2 linked regions of the Verminephrobacter eiseniae EF01-2 genome follow. The protein of the gene in region 2 interacts with the protein of the main gene of each other region in a pairwise test. Links are inferred from orthologs where the notes say so. Each region holds a gene or a part of one and is shown on either strand. Other genes may lie near its edges.

Region 1 (5,871 bases), 140 kb from region 2 along the record:
GCGTGGTCGCAGCGGTCGAAGTCAGCCGGCCTGTTGCAGCGCCGCCCACACCGCCAGCGCTGCCACCGTTTCGCGCACATCATGCACGCGCACCACCGATGCGCCGCGCTCGACCGCCAGCACGGCCGCCGTCACGCTGGGCACCAGGCGCTGTTCGAGCGCCAAACCGGTCGCAGCCCCCAAGGATGACTTGCGTGACCAGCCCACCAGCAGCGGGTAGCCCATTGCCAGCAGCGCCGGCTGCTTTGCCAGCAAGGCGAAGTTCTGCTCTGGCGTTTTGCCAAAACCAATGCCCGGGTCCACAACGATGCGATGGTTTGCGACCCCTAGCGCCAGCAGATCATGCGCCGCCATCTCTAAAAATGAGCGCACCTGAGACAGCACATCGCCGTGCATCGGTGCCAACTGCATGGTCTGCGGGTCGCGGTGCATATGCATCAGGCAAACGCCGCAGCGCGGATGCGCCGCGACGACGGCCGCAGCCCCGGGCTGGCGCAGCGCCCGGATGTCGTTGACGATGTCGGCGCCCACATCGAGCACCGCCTGCATCACCTCGGGCTTGCAGGTGTCGACGGAAACCGGAGCGCCCAAAGAAACCGCAGCGCGCACCACGGGCAGCACGCGGGCCAGTTCCTGCTCCAGCGGCACTGCCGTGCTGCCGGGGCGCGTCGACTCGCCGCCGATGTCCAGGATGTCGGCGCCATCCTTGAGCAGTTGCTCGCAATGCTGCAGGGCGGTGGCCGTGCTGCCATGGCGCCCACCGTCGGAAAACGAGTCCGGCGTGACGTTGACGATGCCCATGACCCGGGGGCGGGTCAGGTCAATGGAAAAGCGCGCGGTCTGCCAGATCATGAAGCCATCAGTGAGAGGCCGTGCTCCACGGCGCTGCGATCGGAGAGATTGTGGCAAGGGACAGGGCACGAGGCCCCGTCCGGGCGGCGGCGCGAAGCCCGTTTGCAGTCCGGGCTGCGGTCGCCGCTCGCCTCATGCGGCCGTTGGCGCGGTGTTCGTTGTCACCTCTGGCGTGCCCCCGCTGGAACTATCGCCGCCCGGGGGCGGTGTGCGCGGCGTCCAGTCCTTGGGCGGACGGGGCTCCTTGCCGGCCATGATGTCGTCGAGTTGTTCGGCGTCTATGGTTTCCCATTCGAGCAGGGCCTTGACCATGGCGTGGATTTTGTCGCTGTTGTCTTCGATCAGGCGGCGTGCCTGGTGGTATTGCTCATCGATGATGCGGCGCACTTCGCCGTCGACCTTTTCCATGGTCTGCTCGCTCATGTTGGTGGTCTTGGTCACCGAGCGGCCGAGAAAGATTTCGCCTTCGTTTTCAGCATAGACCATGGGGCCCAGGGCCTCGGTCATGCCATAACGGGTGACCATGTCGCGCGCAATATGGGTCGCGCGCTCGAAGTCGTTGCTGGCGCCGGTGGTCATCTGGTGCATGAACACTTCTTCGGCGATGCGGCCGCCAAACAACATGCTGATCTGGTTGAGCATGTATTCGCGGTCGTAGCTATAGCGGTCATGCGCCGGCAGGCTCATGGTCACGCCCAGCGCCCGGCCACGGGGAATGATGGTGACCTTGTGCACCGGGTCGCACTTGGGCAGCAGCTTGCCGATCAGGGCGTGGCCGGATTCGTGGTACGCGGTGTTGCGCCGCTCTTCCTCGGGCATGACCATGCTTTTGCGCTCGGGGCCCATCAGGATCTTGTCCTTGGCCCGCTCGAAGTCCTGCATCTCGACGGTGCGCGCGTTGCGGCGGGCCGCCATCAGCGCGGCTTCGTTGCACAGGTTTGCCAAGTCTGCGCCGCTCATGCCGGGCGTGCCACGGGCGATGATGCCGGGGGCCACGTCCTGGCCCATCGGGATCTTGCGCATGTGCACGTTCAGGATCTGCTCGCGGCCACGGATGTCGGGCAGCGTTACATACACCTGGCGGTCGAAGCGGCCGGGGCGCAACAAGGCCGCATCCAGAATGTCAGGACGGTTGGTGGCCGCCACCACGATCACGCCGAGGTTGGTTTCGAAACCATCCATCTCGACCAGCATCTGGTTCAGCGTCTGCTCGCGCTCGTCATTGCCACCCCCGAGGCCGGCGCCGCGCTGGCGACCGACGGCATCGATTTCGTCGATGAAGATGATGCACGGCGCGTTCTTCTTGGCGTTGTCGAACATGTCGCGCACGCGGGCTGCGCCGACACCGACAAACATCTCAACGAAGTCGGAACCCGAGATGCTGAAAAACGGCACCTTGGCCTCGCCCGCAATCGACTTGGCCAGCAAGGTCTTGCCGGTGCCCGGAGGGCCTACCAGCAGCAAACCGCGCGGGATGCGGCCGCCGAGCTTCTGGAATTTCTGCGGGTCCTTGAGGAAGTCGACGACTTCCTTGACCTCTTCCTTGGCCTCGTCGCAGCCGGCCACGTCAGCGAACGTGACCTGGTTGTTGTTTTCGTCGAGCATGCGCGCCTTGCTCTTGCCGAAGCTGAATGCGCCGCCCTTGCCGCCCCCTTGCATCTGGCGCATGAAGTACACCCAGATGCCGACCACCGCCAGTATGGGGGCCCAGTTGATCAGCAGCGTCAGCAGCAGGGAGCCTTCTTCGCGGGGTTTGACGTCGAATTTGACGTTGTGGTTGAGCAGGTCGCCCACCAGGCCCCGGTCGAGCACCGATGCATTGGTGCGAATCTTGCTGCCATCGGTGGTCGTGGCAACGATTTCACCGCCGCTCAAACCCTCGGGGATGGTGGCGCTCCTGATGCGGTCATTGCGGACTTCTTCAAGAAATTCGGAATAGCCGATAGCCCCCGCGCCGGCTGCGCCACGGGCATCGAACTGTTTGAACACCGTGAACAGCACCAAGGCAATGACCAGCCAGACGGCAATTTTTGAAAACCACTGATTATTCAAGCGGAACTCCAGTTGCGGGGGACAGAGAAACGGACACCTGGCCGCCATGGCCCACAGCGCATGTACATGGGGCGTATTTTAAGGCTTTCAAGCGGCGCTGCCGGGCTCAATCTCCGTTGGCGGGCATGGAATTGGTGCCGATCGGCACCAATGGCGCAGGCTCGGCGGCCGTGCCCGATCGGGAGTCAAGCCCGTTCGGGCTGGCCTTTTTCAGACCCCTGCCGAGCAAAAAGGTCTCGGACGACTTGTCGCGCGAGGCTTTGGGTTTCAATGGCACCACCCGCAGGAAGGTCTGCTTGAACAGCGCGGCCAGATCACTGTAGCCGCTGCCGTGGAACAGCTTGACCAGCAGCGCTCCGTCCGGTTTCAAATGCCGGCAAGAAAAAGCCACGGCCAACTCCACCAGGTCGGCCATGCGGGCCGCATCGGCGCACGCGATGCCCGACAGGTTGGGCGCCATGTCGGACACCACCACATCCACCACCCGCCCGGCCAGGGCCTGCTCCAGGCGCTGTTGCACATCGGGTGCGCGAAAATCGCCATGCAGACAGGTCACGCCTTCCAGGGGTTCCATCGGGAGAATGTCCAGTGCGATGATGGCGCCCTCGGCCGCCATGCGCCGGCGCAGGTACTGGCTCCAGGCCCCCGGGGTTGCGCCGAGGTCGACCACGGTGTAGCCCGGTCTGATCAGTCCCAGTTGCTCGTCGATCTCCCTGAGCTTGTAAGCGGCGCGGGCACGGTAGCCCTCTTTGCGGGCCCGTTGGACGTAGGGGTCATTGACATGCTGATCGAGCCAGGCTTTGTTGACCTTCTTGCTGCGGGTTTTGACTTTCATCGCTTTTTCTTCCTGCCCCGATAATACGGCCCATGCCCTCTATCGAACTGACGCCTGCGCAATGCCGGGAACAGCGCGCCCATGCCCATCGCCTGGCCCCCGTGGTACTGATCGGCAGTGATGGCCTGACGCCTGCCGTGCTCAGGGAGATCGACGCTGCACTGAACGCCCACGGGCTGATCAAGGTGCGGGTTTTCAATGACGACCGCGCCGCCCGCGAGCGCATGTACCAGCAGTTGACGGCGGATCTGAACGCGGCCCCGGTCCAGCATATCGGCAAGCTGCTGGTGCTGTGGCGCCCGCTGCCGGTCAAGGAGCGCGTGGTCGATGAAGACCGTGGCCCCGGCCCGCGCGATGTCAGAGTGCTCAAATACAGCAAACGTGGCGGCCAGCGCCCCGAAATCAAACAGTTGCGCGTGCTGGGCAATCAGCGCTTGACGCCGGGCGGGCGGATCAAGCGCGCCCGGCCCCTGCAAAAATCGGTCAAGAAGCGCCAGGCCAACGGATGAGCCTCCTGGCAGAACCGGCCAGCGCGGCCCGGGCGCGCCATATCCTGTGCATGAAATGGGGCACGAAATACGGCCCCGAATATGTCAACCGGCTCTATGCGATGGTGCGGCGGCACCTGCGGGGCGAGTTTGGTTTTGTCTGCCTGACCGACGACGGCGCCGGCATCCGCAGCGAAGTGCAGTGCCTGCCCATACCCCCGCTGGCGCTGCCTGCGGGCATTCCCGAGCGCGGCTGGAACAAACTGCTCACCTTCAGCGCAGACCTGCATGGGCTGCAAGGCACGGCCTTGTTCCTCGATGTCGATGTGGTCATCACCGCCGGGCTGGATGAGTTTTTCACCCACCCGGGCGAGTTCCTGATCATCCATGACTACAAGCGCCCTTGGCGCGTCACGGGCAATTCGTCGGTGTACCGCTTCGAGCTTGGCGCACATGCGGATGTGCTGGAGCATTTTCGCGGGCATTGCGCCCAATTGCGGGCACAGTTTCGCAACGAGCAAGCCTACCTGTCCGACTTTTTGCATCGGCAGGGCAAATTGCAGTATTGGCCTGCCGCATGGTGCCCGAGTTTCAAATACCACGGCATACCGCCCTGGCCGACCAACTACTGGCGCCCGCCAGTGTTGCCCGCCGGGGCGCGCATCGTGATTTTTCACGGGGAATGCAATCCGCCGGACGCGCTGGCCGGACGGCGCAATCGCCGTTGGCGCCATATCCGCCCTGCCGCCTGGGTGGCAGAGCATTGGCGCGAATAGCGGGCTCGTTCCACGGGTCCGGGTTTGGTTGTTCGGAGTACCGGCGCACCCAGTGGTTGAGCGGTGCCCCAATGCAAGGCGGCCCCGGATTGCGCCCGGTGCGCCACCGAATCAGTGCGAACGGAACATCCGCAGCACCTCCGTTCGCACCATGGCCAGCAGTGCGTCCAATGACGCCTCCGGCGGCGCCGAACGCAGGCGCATGATGCCCACGCGCGGCAAGGACATGCTGGGCACCACTTCCAGCATTCTCAGCCCATGGTGGTGGATGAGATAGCGGCCAGCGTCGGCACGGAGCGCGCCGACAGTCCCCGCCGCATGGTGCAAGATGGTGCCGATTGCCGGGATCGAGCTGGCTTCCACGACACCGTGTGGCAAGCCGTGGCCGTGCAGTGTCAGTTCACGCCGCAGCGTCATCCAGACCAGGGAGTTGCGCGGGGGCAGCACCCAGGGCAGCCGGCACAGGTCGGCCAAGTCCAGCGGACCCTCCAGCCCTGGGGTGTCGGCGCCAGTCACGAAAGTAATGGCATCTTCATACAGCGATTCGAAGCGCAGTTGCTGCAACTCGTCGTCGCTGCAGGAGCCATCGTCCAGGCTGCCGATGACAACGTCGAGCTCCCCCGCATGCAGCATGGAAAGCAACTGCGCACTGACGCCGTCGCTCATGATGACCCGCCCTGCGGGCGTGCAGCCCAGCCATTGGGCCACGGGGCGCGCCAGCAGTGCTGCTGCGGTGAATGACGGCGACCCGATGCGCAACGCCGCGCCCGAGCCTTCGCGGTGGCTGGGAAGGTCGTCGACCAACTGTTCCAGATGCGCCAACGAACGCTGCACCTGCGACAGAACGGCCAGCCCGAAGCGGCTCAGC
Region 2 (5,870 bases):
CGACCAGTCGCTGAGCCCGGCCCAGCAGCGCAATCTGGAGCAGCACATAGAACTGCCGGTCAACGACCGCACCTTGCTGATCCTGGAGATCTTCGCCCGGCGCGCGCGCAGCCACGAGGGCAAACTGCAGGTCGAACTGGCCAGGCTCCAGTACCTGAGCACCCGGCTGGTGCGGCGCTGGTCGCACCTGGAGCGCCAAAGCGGCGGCATCGGCGGCCGTGGCGGTCCGGGCGAAAAGCAGATCGAGCTCGACCGCCGCATGATCGGCGCGGCCATCAAACGCACCCGGGAGCGCCTGGTCAAGGTCAAGCGCCAGCGCTCGACGCAGCGCCGCCAGCGTGAGCGGCGGGATACCTTCAACATTTCGCTGGTCGGCTATACCAACGCAGGAAAATCCACGCTCTTCAACGCCCTGGTCAAAGCCGGCGCATACGCCGCCGACCAACTGTTTGCGACGCTCGATACCACGACGCGCCAGTTGTACCTTGCGAATGCCGGGCGCTCGGTCTCGTTGTCCGATACGGTGGGCTTCATCCGGGACTTGCCGCATGGCCTGATCGACGCCTTCGAGGCCACATTGCAGGAGGCCGTCGATGCTGATTTGCTGCTGCATGTGGTGGACGCATCGAACCCCGATTTCCCGGAGCAGATGGCGCAGGTCGAGCGGGTGTTGCATGAAATCGGTGCGGCCGACATTGCGCAGATGCTGGTGTTCAACAAGCTCGATGCGCTGCCGGCGCAGCGGCGTCCGCTGCGTCTGCAAGACCAGTACGAACGGGCCGGGCAGGGGCTCGAGCGCTGGTTCGTCAGTGCCCGATCGGGCGAGGGGCTGGACCTGCTGCGCCAGGCACTGGCGGCCAAGGTGCTGGCCACGCCAGCCGACATCGCCCCTGCTGACAGCGTGCAATTGCCATATGCCCGGCCCTGATTGGGCACAATGACGGATCGATGGCGTCATCGAGAACCAGAGACTTTGCGCATGAATTTCCAAAATCGCCCCCTGGGATGGGCCTTGCTGCCCGAACGCATTCGGGGCATGTTCAACCTGAATGACCCGCGCTGGGGCCGTGGCGAGGACAAGTCGGACGATGCCGCCGGGCCACCCGACGATCGCCCCGGCACACCGCCGGCCGGCCAGCGCGGCGATGACAAGCGCCCTGGCCGCCCCGGCCGCTCCGGTAATACGCAGCCGCCGGACCTCGACGAAATCATGCGCGACCTGAACCGCAAGCTCGGCGGGCTGTTTGGCGGCAAGAACGGCGCAGGGCGCGGGCCGGGCAGCGGCGGCAATGGCGGCGGCTCGGGCGGCGGGTTTCAGCCCGACATGAAAAGCGCCGGGGTGGGCGTCGGTTTGATTGCCGGCATCGTTTTCGTGATCTGGATGGGCACCGGCTTTTTCATCGTCCAGGAAGGGCAGCAGGCCGTCATCACCCAATTTGGCATGTACAAGAGCACGGTGGGCGCGGGCTTCAATTGGCGCCTGCCTTACCCGATAGAGCGCCATGAACTGGTCTTCGTGACCCAAATTCGTTCCGAGGACGTGGGCCGCGACAACATCATCAAGAGCACCGGCCTGCGCGAGTCGGCCATGCTCACGGCAGACGAGAACATCGTCGAGATCAAGTTCGCCGTGCAATACCGCTTGAATGATGCGCGGGCCTGGTTGTTTGAAAGCAAAAACCCCAGGGATGCCGTGGTGCAGGCGGCAGAGACGGCTGTCCGTGAAGTGGTCGGCAAGATGCGCATGGATACGGCGCTGGCCGAAGAGCGCGACCAGATTGCGCCCCGGGTGCGCACCTTGATGCAAACCATCCTCGACCGCTACAAGGTCGGCGTCGAGGTGGTGGGCATCAACCTGCAGCAAGGCGGGGTCAAGCCGCCGGAGCAGGTGCAGGCGTCGTTCGACGATGTGCTCAAGGCCACGCAGGAGCGCGAACGCGCCAAGAACGAAGCCCAGGCCTACGCCAATGACGTGATTCCGCGCGCCGTCGGGTCTGCGTCGCGGCTGAGCGAAGAGGCCGATGCGTACAAGGCGCGTATCGTCGCCCAGGCGCAAGGTGACGCGCAGCGCTTCTCATCGGTGTTGGCGGAGTACCAAAAGGCGCCGCAGGTCACGCGCGACCGGATGTATCTGGACGCGATGCAGCAGGTGTACGGCAATGTGACCAAGGTGCTGATCGAGTCGCGGCAGGGCACCAACCTGTTGTACTTGCCGCTCGACAAGATTTTGAGAAATGCCGGCGCCGAAACCGGAACGCAGGAGCCGTCGGCGGCCCCCTCGTCGGTCATACCGGCGATACCGCCAGCCAATCTTTTGAATGACCCCCGGGCGCGCGACAGCAACCGCACCCGTGAACGCGAATCTCGCTAGGAGCAAGCTCGTGAACCGAGTCGGACTTATTGCCTCCACCGTCCTGGTGGCATTGGCGCTGATGAACTCCATGCTTTTCGTCGTCGATCAGCGCCAGTTTGGCGTTCTTTATGCGCTGGGACAGATCAAGGACGTGATTACCGAGCCGGGCCTGAACTTCAAGCTGCCGCCGCCTTTCCAGAACGTGACCTACATCGACAAACGCCTGCTGACCTTGGACAGCACGGACACCGAGCCGATGCTGACCGCTGAAAAGCAGCGGGTCGTGATCGACTGGTATGTGCGCTGGCGCATCTCTGAACCGACGGCATATATCCGCAACGTGGGCCAGGATGAAAGCGCCGGCGCGATGCAGCTCAACCGCGTGGTGCGCAATGCCTTCCAGGAGGAGATCAACAAGCGCACGGTCAAAGAGTTGCTTTCGCTCAAGCGCGAGGCATTGATGGCCGATGTGAAGCGCGAAGTGCTCGAAGCCGTCCGCGGCGTCAAACCCTGGGGCGTGGACGTGGTTGACGTGCGCATCACCCGCGTCGACTACGTGGAGGCCATTACCGAATCCGTGTACCGCCGCATGGAGGCCGAACGCAAGCGGGTGGCCAACGAACTACGCTCCACCGGGGCTGCCGAGGGCGAAAAAATCCGGGCCGACGCCGACCGTCAGCGCGAAATCACGATCGCCAACGCCTACCGCGACGCACAAAAGAGCAAGGGCGAGGGCGACGCGCAAGCGGCCCGCATCTACGCCGAAGCCTTCGGCCGCGACCCGCAGTTCGCCCAGTTCTATCGCAGCCTGGAAGCCTACAAGGCGAGCTTCAATAAAAAAAGCGATGTGCTGGTGGTCGACCCTTCGTCGTCAGATTTCTTCAAAGCCTTCCAGGGCCATGCGCCAGCGGCTGCCCAGCCGGGTGCGCGCAAGTAATCCCATGTAATCCCATTGCCCAACGGGGCCAATGCCCTCAGCGCCGCCATGCCGGGCTCGGGCGGGCCTGCGCCGCTGCGGCACTGCCGCTGAGCACAGCGCCTTCGAGCGTGGCGGGGTAGACGGGGTAAGGGCCTTGCACATAGTCGCCGCAGGCGCTCAGCCCTGGCAGCACTTGCATGCCGGGCCGTTGCAGACCGGGGGTGCAGGCGAAGGTCGCCCGTTTTTCCAGCACGGTCTGCACCAGCCGCAGCGGCGGTTGCGTCCCTGGCGCCCCTGACTCCCGATGGGCCAGCGTCGCGCGCGCCTGCTGCAGCACCTGCCGCTCGATCGCTGCGCGTTCGCCGTCGCTGGCGCTGACCACGAAGGCCAGCAATCCGGGGGGGCCGCCGAGCCAACCCCGGTCGAACACGAACTGCGCAGGCTGCTCTGCCGTGCTGCGCAGCGCCAGCATCGGCTGCGGCAGGCGCACACCGGCGGCGTGGACATAGACGGTGGCGATGGCGGCAAAGCGCAGCCCATCGGCCGCTGCGCTCCAGCAGCGGGCGGCCCGCTGGCCTGCTGCGTCCAATCGGGCAATGCCTGCCACCAGCCGGCGGGCCTCCCATGGCGGGCAGGCCAGGGTGACATGCTCAAACCGCTCCGAGGCCCCGCCGCCGCTGACCTGCCAACCCGCGCCCGCCGATGGCAGCAGCCCGCAAACCCGTTGCCCGGTGATGATTTGCCCGCCATGGCGCCGTAGCCAATGCGCCGCAGCCTGTGGGAAAAGCGCGCCCAGGTCAGTGCGCGGCAGCAGCAGGTTGGAGCCGCCACGGCCGCTGAACAGGCTGTCTTGCAGCACCCGCAAAAACACCTGGCCGCTGGCCGCATGCACCGGGGTGTTCAGTGCCGAGACGCACAGCGGGGCCATGAACTCGGCCATCAGGCGCGGTGACAGCCGGGCGCACAACTGCGCCACCGAGACCGGGGGCGCGCAGCGAAAGCCGCGCAACCGCCACAGCGCCGCCGTGCGCAGCAGCGCCAGTTTGTCGCGCCAATGCCAGCCTTTGGCGCGGGCGATGCCGAGCAGCGCATCCAGGGGCGGCGGCAGATCGGGCAGTTGCAAGCCCTGGCCATCGGCAAACAGCAGCGTGAGCGGCAGGCGCAGCAGCGCAGCGTCGGTGTCCACCCCCACCAGCCGCATCAGGCGCAGGCTTTCGCGGTAGGCGCCGATGAGGATATGTTGCCCGTTGTCCAGCGTCACCGCAGAGCCGTCAGGCAGCGCGCCCGGCACGGCCCGCGCACGGCCGCCGACCCTGCGTGCCGCCTCGAAAACGGTGACCCTGCGCCCCGCCTGCGCATGGGCGATGGCAGCGGCCATGCCGGCCCAGCCTGCGCCGATGACGGCGACTTTCATCGCCCGACCCGGGCCATCGGCCGGGCCGCTAGTGTCGCGTCACCGATCATCTGTCGGTCTGCGCTGGCCATCGAAGCGCATCGCGGCGTTGCATCGCTTGCCAATACAGCTCGGTATGGGCAAGCGATGCGCCTTGCGCTGCGCTCCGATGGCTGCGCGCAGCCTACGACATCTGATCGGTGACGCGACACTAGTCTGCCCCGAGGCCAGGCGCGGCGGCGCGCCAGCCAAGGTCGGGCAAGGTCGGGCAGGGGGCGATGCGACCGTGGGGCGGCCATACCTTTTACATGCGCCCCAGCGCCTGCACCTTCCACGCCAGCCAGAACTTGCGCAGCGGTGTCAGGCGGATGCGCTGGTGCAGCACCTGGAAGTTCTCATGCCCGATCTCGCGCAGCAGCGTGCGGTAGATGCTGGCCATCATCAGGCCGGGCTTTTGCGCGCGCCGGTCGACCTCGGGCAGCAGGGCCAGGGCCTGGTCGTACAGGCGGTGCGCGCGCTCGGCCTGAAAGCGCATCAGCGCGGTGAAGCGGTCGGAATACCGGCGCTCGAGCAGTTCGTGCACCTTCACGCCGAATTGCTGCAACTCGCTCAGCGGCAGGTAGACGCGGCCCAGCAGCGCGTCTTCGCCCACGTCGCGGATGATGTTGGTGAACTGGAACGCCAGCCCCAGCATGTGTGCGTACTGCGTGGTGCGCTCGTCGGTCTGGCCGAAGATGCGCGCCGTGACCTCGCCCACGATGCCCGCCACCAAGTGGCAATAGCCGGTCAGGCCCGCAATGTCGAGGTAGCGGGTTTGCTCCAGGTCCATCCGGCAGCCGTCGATCACGGCCTGCAAGTGGCGCTGCGCAATGCCGTATTCGGCGGTGTGTGGCATCAGGGCCTGCATCACCGGATGGCTGGGCTGGCCGGCGTAGGCCTTGACCACTTCCGACTGCCACCAGGCCAGCTTGGTGCGGGCCACGCCCGGGTCGATCATTTGGCTATCCACCACGTCGTCGACTTCCCGGCAGAACGCATAAAACGCCGTGATCGCCGCGCGGCGCGGCGCGGGCAGAAACAAAAAGGCGTAATAAAAACTGCTGCCCGAGGCCACGGCTTTTTGCTGCACGTACTGCTGTGGTGTCATGGCCTCGATTGTCCCATGGCGCCGCCGCACCTCCCCACGCATAAAAGTTTGGGGTAAT

The links. Proteins that work in one complex are often made in the same cells at the same time.
Region 1: the proteins of hflK (region 2) and ftsH interact in binary tests that used the Escherichia coli proteins (3 or more experiments, as listed by UniProt). The link is inferred for Verminephrobacter eiseniae EF01-2 from one-to-one orthologs.

Annotation. Positions count from the first base shown.
Region 1 is NC_008786.1:230,233-236,103, forward strand. What follows is about bases 445-3,386. They hold ftsH (ATP-dependent zinc metalloprotease FtsH), read right to left. Parts: upstream 2,905-3,386; coding sequence 985-2,904; downstream 445-984. Other genes in these bases: folP (dihydropteroate synthase), read right to left, coding at 445-852; VEIS_RS01050 (RlmE family RNA methyltransferase), read right to left, coding at 3,011-3,386. Also shown: more of folP, read right to left, coding at 22-444; more of VEIS_RS01050, read right to left, coding at 3,387-3,739; VEIS_RS01055 (YhbY family RNA-binding protein), read left to right, coding at 3,772-4,248; VEIS_RS01060 (hypothetical protein), read left to right, coding at 4,245-5,003; VEIS_RS01065 (LysR substrate-binding domain-containing protein), read right to left, coding at 5,115-5,871. UniProt on the Escherichia coli protein: Acts as a processive, ATP-dependent zinc metallopeptidase for both cytoplasmic and membrane proteins. Plays a role in the quality control of integral membrane proteins.
Region 2 is NC_008786.1:85,603-91,472, reverse strand. What follows is about bases 224-3,175. They hold hflK (FtsH protease activity modulator HflK), read left to right. Parts: upstream 224-979; coding sequence 980-2,371; downstream 2,372-3,175. Other genes in these bases: hflC (protease modulator HflC), read left to right, coding at 2,382-3,175; hflX (GTPase HflX), read left to right, coding at 224-928. In the rest of the region: more of hflX, read left to right, coding at 1-223; more of hflC, read left to right, coding at 3,176-3,290; hydroxysqualene dehydroxylase HpnE, read right to left, coding at 3,328-4,686; VEIS_RS27525 (hypothetical protein), read right to left, coding at 4,683-4,877; presqualene diphosphate synthase HpnD, read right to left, coding at 4,970-5,812.